DNA from 2 places in the Pantoea sp. Ae19-2 genome. Region 2 is predicted to be linked to the other one. Evidence: predicted binding sites of a transcription regulator. Region 2 holds the regulator's gene; the other holds the start of a gene.

Region 1 (4,406 bases), 310 kb from region 2:
TTCCAGATCGCTACGTTCCTGGCCGATATCAGCCACAAACGCGACCACTTCACAGCCGCCATAGTTTTCTTTCAGCCAGGGAATAATGGCAGAAGTATCCAGACCACCAGAGTAAGCCAGAACGATTTTTTTGATGTTTTGCGTTTGCATTTCGTAATCCTTGAATCTGAGTCGTTAAGCGAGAATCCGGGTGCCAATGGACACACCGTTAAAAAGGTCGGGCAGTTGCTCGGCATGACGCCAGCTGGCGATATCAACCGGGCGGCCCAGCGTGCGCGCAGCATCCAGCGCTGCGTTCACTTTAACAATCATGCCATCGGTGATGATGCCCTGCGCAATCAACTGTTCAGCTTTGTCAGCCGTCATCTCTGCAATGCGCTGGCCTTTGCCATCGAGAATGCCACTGACATCCGATAACAAGACTAAATCAGCACCCAGCGTTGATGCCAGCGCCGTGGCGGCCTGATCCGCATTGACGTTCATTAACTGGCCGTCATCGGTAATGCCAATTGAGCTGACAACAGGCATATAACCCGCCGCAAGCAATGTATTGACCAACGCGGGATTACCCGGCGTGGCGTGGCCCACATGACCGAGTGCTTCATCCAGCTGCGTGACATTAACCAGGCCTGCATCGCCCAGGCAAAGGCCTACCGCGTGAATGCCATATTTTTTCGCCCAGGCCAGCAGGGTTTTGTTCGCGGTACCCGCCAGTGCGCCGGTAATAATGTCGATCTGGTCGGCAGGCGTAACGCGTAAGCCGTTCTTTTTCTGCACCGGCAGCGCCAGTTTTTTCATCAGTTCATCGACCAGACAGCCGCCGCCGTGAACGACGATCAACGGGCGCTGATGCGCGGAGCGATAGGCCAGCAGCGCGTCAAATAAACGGGCCAGCGCTTCTTCGCTGTCTAACAGCACACCGCCCAGCTTGATAATCAATGGATTGGTCATGGTTTACTCGTCCGTTAAATCAGTGACTGCGTTTCAGGGAAACCGAAACGAATATTAAGGCACTGCACCGCCTGGGAGGCCGCGCCTTTGAGCAGGTTATCTTCTGCAGCCACCACAATCAGGTGTTCGCCCTGAACGGCGAACCCGATATCGCAGTAGGGTAGCCCGACAACCGCTTTCAGAGCCGGCACGCCCTGTTCGTACACGCGTACCAGCGGCTTATCGTGGTAGGCGTTATGAAAAGCTTCAGCAACATCATCACGGCTTACGCCGGCCTTCAGGCGGCAGGTAACGGTCGCCAGAATCCCACGCGGAAAACTGCCCAGGTGCGGGGTGAAAATCACCGGCGTTCCCAGGTGCGCCACAATCTCAGGATGATGACGATGATTAAAAATACCGTAAGGTTGCAGGCTGACTTCGCAGAAGCTGGTGCCGACATTCGCTTTGCGCCCCGCCCCACTCACGCCGCTGGTGGCGTTAATTACCGGCCACTGCGCGTCATTTAGCAAACCCGCATCTAACACGGGCTTCAACGCCAGCTGGGAGGCAGTGGGATAGCAGCCCGGTACAGCCACCAGCTGTGCTTCTTTAATTTTTTCCTGCTGGAACTCAGCAAGACCGTAAACGGCTTTATCCAGCCAGTCACCGTGCTGATGCGTAAAGCCATAAAACTGGGTGTAAAAATCGCCATCGTTGACGCGAAACGCGCCTGACAGATCGAACACCACACAACCGGCTTTAAGAAATTCAGGGGCCAGGTCATGGCTGACTTCGTGGGCGGTCGCCAGAAACACCACATCCACTTTGTCTGCCCATTCGGCGGCATCACTCAACGGCTGCAGCGGCAAATCCACCACGCCTTTAAGCTGTGGATGAAGATCGGACAGGCGCTTGCCCGCATCGGGACTTTGCGCAGATACCGCCAAAGCGGTTATGTTGATATGTGGATGGCGATTAAGGAAGGTGGCAAGCTCTACGCCAGCGTAACCACTGGCACCAACGATCAGCGTATTCAACATCAGGCTGTATACCTTTATTACAGTCACACGTTCCGGGTCGCGGCCTTGCCCCGTTGCCCACGATGTCGTTTGCAGCGATTTAAGGTTCACATGCACACGACGTTAATGTATTTTTATTCACTATTAATGCATGAATATTGATACATCCTAACTCAAGGACCGTCAACAGTGAAGACAAAATTACCGCCTTTTATCGAACTATACCGCCAGTTGATCGCTACGCCGTCAATCAGCGCAACCGATGCCGCACTCGATCAGAGCAATGAAACTTTAATCAATTTACTGGCTGGCTGGTTCCGCGACCTGGGTTTTGCTGTGGAAGTACAGCCCGTACCCGGAACGCGTCATAAATTTAATATGCTGGCGCGCACCGGAAACGGCGCGGGCGGCCTGCTGCTTGCCGGGCATACCGATACCGTTCCGTTTGATGATGGTCGCTGGACTCGCGATCCCTTTACCCTGACCGAACATGACAACAAGCTGTACGGTCTGGGTACCGCCGATATGAAAGGCTTCTTTGCGTTTATTCTGGACACGCTACGTGATGTGGATGTGACAACCCTGAGTAAGCCGCTGTACATTTTGGCGACCGCCGATGAAGAAACCACGATGGCAGGGGCGAAATATTTTGCAGAGTCCACCCAGCTTCGCCCCGACTGCGCCATTATTGGCGAACCGACCTCGCTAAAGCCGGTGCGGGCGCACAAAGGCCATATATCTAATGCGATTCGTATTCAGGGACAATCGGGCCACTCCAGCGATCCCGGACGCGGCGTCAATGCCATTGAGCTAATGCATGAGTCGATTACCGAACTCATGCAGTTGCGTAACACACTCAAATCACGTTACCACCACGATGGCTTTGCCATCCCCTATCCGACCATGAACTTTGGTCATATTCACGGCGGCGATGCGGCAAACCGTATCTGTGCCTGCTGCGAATTGCATATGGATATCCGGCCCCTGCCGGGCCTCACGCTGAGCGATCTCGACGGGCTGCTAAATGAAGCACTGGCACCAGTAAGCGAACGCTGGCCGGGACGGATCACCATTGAAGAACTGCATCCACCGATTCCCGGCTACGAGTGCCCCGCTGATCATGAACTGGTTAAAGTGGTAGAAACGCTGCTGGGGATTCAGACGGAAGTGGTGAATTACTGCACTGAAGCGCCTTTCATTCAGCAACTCTGCCCAACCCTGGTACTGGGCCCAGGATCGATCAATCAGGCGCACCAGCCAGACGAGTTTATCGATACCGCATTTATTAAGCCTACCCGTGCGCTGATAAGCCAGGTTGTGCAGCATTTCTGTCACTAATTATCATTAATCGGGGCATTTCACTGAATTAACAGCAAAATGCCCCGCCATTCTGCGGGATTTGATAATAAGAATAACTTATCCCGCTTCTCCCCTATCAAATTCCATGAATTTCCAGCAGTTAGCTGCATGTTTCCTTCACTTTAAGTCAATTGACGAACGGATGATTACGTGGCTAGATAAAAGACGATGTTATACCTACGGGGCAATCATCCCACTTTATTCAGCTTGCGACAGGCAGCAACTGAAGAACCTCGGGCAGTACCGAGAGGACAACGTTGCTGGCTTTTGTGCTGCCTGAAAAGACCGGGTATAGAGGTTTATCAAGACGATAAGGGTGTCAGGGTCACATGAACGAACAATATTCCGCAATGCGAAGTAATGTCAGTATGCTCGGCAAACTGCTCGGGGATACGATTAAGGATGCGCTGGGAGAGAACATCCTGGACCAGGTGGAAACCATCCGTAAGCTGTCTAAATCATCCCGTGCTGGCAATGACACGCATCGTAAGGCGTTGCTGAATACGCTGCAGAACCTGTCAAATGACGAGTTGTTGCCCGTCGCACGTGCTTTCAGTCAGTTCCTGAACCTCACTAACGTGGCTGAGCAGTATCAAACCATTTCCCGCAGCGGCGATGGCGCGAATCATCCCGAGTTGTTAAAAAAGACCTTCGAAACGCTCAAACAAAACAATCTTAGTGAAAGTGCTATTCACGCGGCGATTGAATCCCTGTCGCTGGAACTGGTGTTGACCGCCCATCCCACAGAAATTACGCGTCGTACGCTGATTCATAAACTGGGCGAAGTTAACAGCTGTCTTGAACAGCTCGATCACAGCGATATTTCTGACTACGAGCGTAACCAGATTATGCGTCGCCTGCGCCAACTGGTCGCTCAGGCCTGGCATACGGATGAGATCCGTAAATACCGTCCTACGCCCGTGGATGAAGCCAAATGGGGCTTTGCCGTCGTTGAAAACAGCCTGTGGGAAGGCGTACCTGCGTTTCTGCGTGAGCTGAATGAACAGGTAGAAGAGACGTTTGGCATTAAGCTGCCGGTCGATTTCGTTCCGGTGCAGTTTACCTCCTGGATGGGCGGTGACCGTGACGGCAACCCCA
Region 2 (4,406 bases):
GCCGCTGAAATGGGCCATCGCATGCCGCTTCGCCATGAACTGCATCAGCTTATTCTGCACGGCTTTGCAGAACATGGTATCGAAATGCCTTTCCCACCCTTCCAGATGCGGGTAGAAACCTTAAGCAGAAAAACGCCTGCCGGAAATGGTGCGTCGACGACGCGGACTTTTAAATCAGGCGGATTATAAAAAAACGCCCGGTCTGACCGGGCGCTTTCCTGTTCGGGCTGCGGGGGTTATTGCTTCACAAAAGCTTCGCCCTGCGCGATATCTTTTTTCAGTGTTTCCAGCATGCCATCCAGCGCCTGCTGTTCGAACGGGCTAAGGGCACCAACAGGCTTACGCTCCGCCACGCCGTTTTTACCTAACAGCAGGGGCTGAGAGAAGAAGCGGGCATGCTCGCCATCGCCTTCCACGTAGGCACACTCCACAACGTTCGCTTCGCCGTTTAAGGCACGTACCAGCGATAAACCGAAACGGGCGGCGGCCTGCCCCATGGATAACGTTGCTGACCCCCCACCGGCTTTCGCTTCCACCACTTCTGTACCGGCGTTTTGAATACGTTTGGTGAGGTCAGCCACTTCCTGATCGCTAAAGCTGACGCCCGCAACCTGGGACAGTAATGGCAGAATAGTGACGCCTGAGTGTCCCCCCACCACGGGCACGTTCACCTCGCCAGGCTGTTTGCCTTTCAGCTCAGCGACAAAGGTATTGGCGCGAATAATGTCCAGCGTTGTCACGCCAAACAGTCGATTCTTGTCATAAACACCGTGTTTCTTCAGGACCTCGGCCGCAATCGCCACCGTCGTGTTAACCGGATTGGTGATCACCCCAATTAACGCTTTCGGCGCTGTCGTAGCAACCTGCTCAATCAAATTACGCACGATGCCGGCATTGACGTTAAACAAATCGGCCCGATCCATACCAGGCTTACGCGCTACCCCAGCAGAGATGAGCACGACATCCGCACCTTTTAAAGCCGGGGTGGCATCTTCCCCACTAAAACCCTTAACGTTAACTGCGGTAGGAATGTGGCTGAGATCGACCGCGACGCCAGGCGTGACGGGCGCGATGTCGTAGAGAGAAAGTTCTGAACCTGCGGGAAGCTGGGTTTTGAGTAGAAGTGCTAGCGCCTGGCCTATGCCACCAGCGGCACCGAGTACGGCAACTTTCATTCATAACTCCTTATTAAGGTGGGGCAGAGAAGAGCCGAAATTCCATCTGTGTCAGACCTTAATCAACTGCTCAGGTGATGACGGGTATCCGAGACTATTTTACGCGCTAATGCCCGCAGTCTCGGGATTTTAAAACTTACTTATCATCGCTATATCGTCCTCATCCTGCGTTGCAGACAACGAGCTAACCTGTTTGCCGTGTCAGGGCTACCTCAGGTAAGCGCCGACGACGGTGACGGGATTTCTCTCCAACTGTTGCGCGGGAGTTGGCCGGTATCACCTGAAATCGACAACCTTGACGTCGGCAGACAGAGAACGGCAGTGTAAATTTTTATTTTCTTACCTCATCAATAATATAACAGCTTTGCAACCTTTGCCTTTCCAGGCTGTGAGCTGGGTTTTGGTCTGAGTAAATTCTTTGCTATTATCGCCGCCCGCCATGGATACCGCCCCGTTCAATTAACAACCAATTGCATAAAAATTCATTTATATGCATAATAATGACTTTGCTGCGGTCTGTTCCGCGGTTTTTCTTACATTTGCTGGTAAATTATGCGAAACCCATCGAAACAAGACGATCTGATCAAAGCCTTCAAGGCTTTATTAAAAGAAGAAAAATTCAGTTCTCAGGGCGAAATTGTTCAGGCGCTTCAGGAAGACGGCTTTGAGAACATCAACCAGTCCAAAGTTTCCCGGATGCTGACAAAGTTTGGCGCGGTGCGGACCCGCAATGCCAAAATGGAGATGGTGTACTGTTTGCCTGCCGAGCTGGGCGTGCCGACAACAACCAGTCCATTGAAGAATCTGGTTCTGGATATTGACTACAATGATGCGCTGGTCGTGATCCATACCAGCCCTGGCGCAGCGCAGCTGATCGCTCGCCTGCTGGATTCTCTGGGTAAATCTGAGGGGATTCTGGGAACGATTGCGGGTGATGACACCATTTTTATCACGCCGGCACGCGCCTTTACCGTCAAACAACTTCACGATGCTATCCTCGTCCTGTTTGAACAAGAGCTATAGTCGTTCCCGCTAACCGGCAGCACATCGCCGGTTTATTCTGCCCGTTATCCCCCTCTTCCTTCTGTCAGCTCTCTTTCAGCCGATACGTTACTTTTCAAGGCATTACTCTTTAGCCGCGTCGTTTTCAGCACATAAAATATTGGTCATACCCTTTGCCACCTTTAACATTACGCGCTATTTTACACTGCTTTATATTCAAATACTGGCGTCATCACCCAGACCAAAACAGATAAGCAGCCAGATCAACCATGATTTTTCGCACTAAAAGTTAAAGTAACGTATCTTACTGTTTTTATGCGTAATTACCCATCTGTAGTGGCATTTTAGCCATTTTTAATAACTTTTAGTTATTAAAAAATCCCAAATGGTTAAATTGCATCAACAAAACATTATTAGGCAGGTATTAATTTCTGCCGTTATTAGTCCTATACTTAGTTTCGTGATGTGAATCACACTAATAAAAAAGAAGAACAACCAGGACGAGGACATCTTTTATGAAAACTAAATCTACCATCGCTGCCTTGAGCATTTTATCTGCCCTGTCATTCGGCGCTTCTGCAGCAGATTATATTTCTGCTTCACAAGCACAAAATCTGCAGCCTGTTGGCACGGTAAGCGTGAGCGGTGTGGCCGGCGCGCCATCCGATATCAGACAGCAACTGAGCGATAAAGCCGATCAACAAGGCGCGAAAGCTTTCCGTGTTATTGAGGCCTATAACGACGGCAACTACCACGCGACGGCTGAGCTGTACAAATAAACTCGCAGGACCTGACAGGTAACCAGCGGTCCCAATGCGACCGCTGGTTAAACATCCTTACCGGAGAATGAATCATGAAAATCCAATTAACGATTGCCGCGCTGGGCGTGGCCTCACTGCTCTCTTTTGGTGCCAATGCCGCTAGCATGGTCACAAATCAGCAGGCGCAAGACATGAATCTGCAGCCGCTAAACCAAACAATTAGCGTAAGCGGTATCAATGGCGACCAGACCAACATCCGCCAGGTACTGTCTGAGAAAGCGGATGCACAAGGTGCAGGCCATTACCGCGTGATTGAGAACAACCGTGACGATACCTTCCACGTCACCGCCGAACTGTATAAATAATTCATCTGCGGCAATGTTGCCGCCCTGACAAAATCGATGACCCGCTCTATGTATGCCATTCCGCAGGTTGTTGATTGCTATGAGGAATAAATCATGAACATCAAATCAACCATCGCAACGATGAGTCTGCTCTCCGTGATCGCTTTTGGCGCTTCAGCAGCGCAGCTCGTCACGGCCGATCAAACGCAGAATCTGCAACCTGCAGGAACCGTAAGCATCAGTGGCGTTGCGGGTTCACCTATCGACTATCGCGCCCAGCTGTCCCAGAAAGCGGATGAACAAGGCGCAAGTGCCTATAAAATTATTGAGGCTAATACCGGTGACAGCTACCACATCACCGCGCAGCTGTATAAATAGTTCCTCGTCTGACGTATGACGAACCCTTTAGCCCCGCTCGCCGGGGCTTTTTTTTGCCTGAAACGCGCGGTGAGTGAACTGTGACAGGGGGTAAGCAAAGGCAGCCTTCATCCGCCAATGTTAATCGACGGGATTCAGCGACATAAAACGACATGAGCAGAAGAAGTCTGGCTTACGCGGGGGATTAATACGCTGTCAACAGTACCGTAAATCACAGCTGTCAACAGTACCGTAAATCACAGACCTAAGGCGCAATATATCAATGGGCAATCTGCGCCAAATCATCGTCTGACAGTCCGGTCATCTCTGCGACAAGGCTGGGAGGCAAACCGTTTTGCAGCATTGTTCGCGCGATTTTTAGTGCAGCCGACCGTTCTCCCTCACTGCGGCCTTTCACCAGGCCACGTTGTTCACCAAGCTGAAGGCCCTCTTCCAGGCCCTTTTCCATCCCCTTTTCAATGCCTTTCTGCTCAAGCTGTTGTGCGATGGTCATCAATGCATCCTCATGTTGCGGCACCCGCTGCGCCAGCGTTCTGACGAAAAGGTCAGCGTCCGCGGTTTCGCCCGCCTGTAAAAGATAGTTTACCAACGATATAACCTGTGATGAAGAGAGATAACCCGCCAGTGTGACAGGGGCCAGCTTATCGATGAGTTCTGCTAAATCTCTTTGATGAATATGCTTTTGCAGCAGTGTTAATGCAGCCATGCTGCGGTGGCCGACAATCTCCTCATCAGGAATCACCGTC

Evidence for each region. The regulator ArgR, encoded in region 2, controls arginine synthesis, uptake and breakdown. The targets are predictions, from matches to a motif close to ANTGAATAAAAATACANT.
Region 1: argC (N-acetyl-gamma-glutamyl-phosphate reductase) is a predicted target of ArgR. The motif match lies at 2,075-2,092, and genes of this name have one in related genera.

The regions. Positions count from the first base shown of each region.
Region 1 is NZ_JBCHWE010000001.1:4,078,091-4,082,496, reverse strand. Features, by position in the region: gene AAIE03_RS18755 (argininosuccinate synthase) at 1-150, opposite strand, end outside; gene argB (acetylglutamate kinase) at 175-951, opposite strand; gene argC (N-acetyl-gamma-glutamyl-phosphate reductase) at 966-1,970, opposite strand; gene argE (acetylornithine deacetylase) at 2,139-3,287, shown strand; gene ppc (phosphoenolpyruvate carboxylase) at 3,638-4,406, shown strand, end outside.
Region 2 is NZ_JBCHWE010000001.1:4,388,872-4,393,277, reverse strand. Features, by position in the region: gene mscM (miniconductance mechanosensitive channel MscM) at 1-189, shown strand, start outside; gene mdh (malate dehydrogenase) at 237-1,175, opposite strand; gene argR (transcriptional regulator ArgR) at 1,728-2,198, shown strand; gene yhcN (peroxide/acid stress response protein YhcN) at 2,693-2,956, shown strand; gene AAIE03_RS20275 (YdgH/BhsA/McbA-like domain containing protein) at 3,031-3,303, shown strand; gene yhcN (peroxide/acid stress response protein YhcN) at 3,397-3,660, shown strand; gene AAIE03_RS20265 (Rpn family recombination-promoting nuclease/putative transposase) at 3,920-4,406, opposite strand, start outside.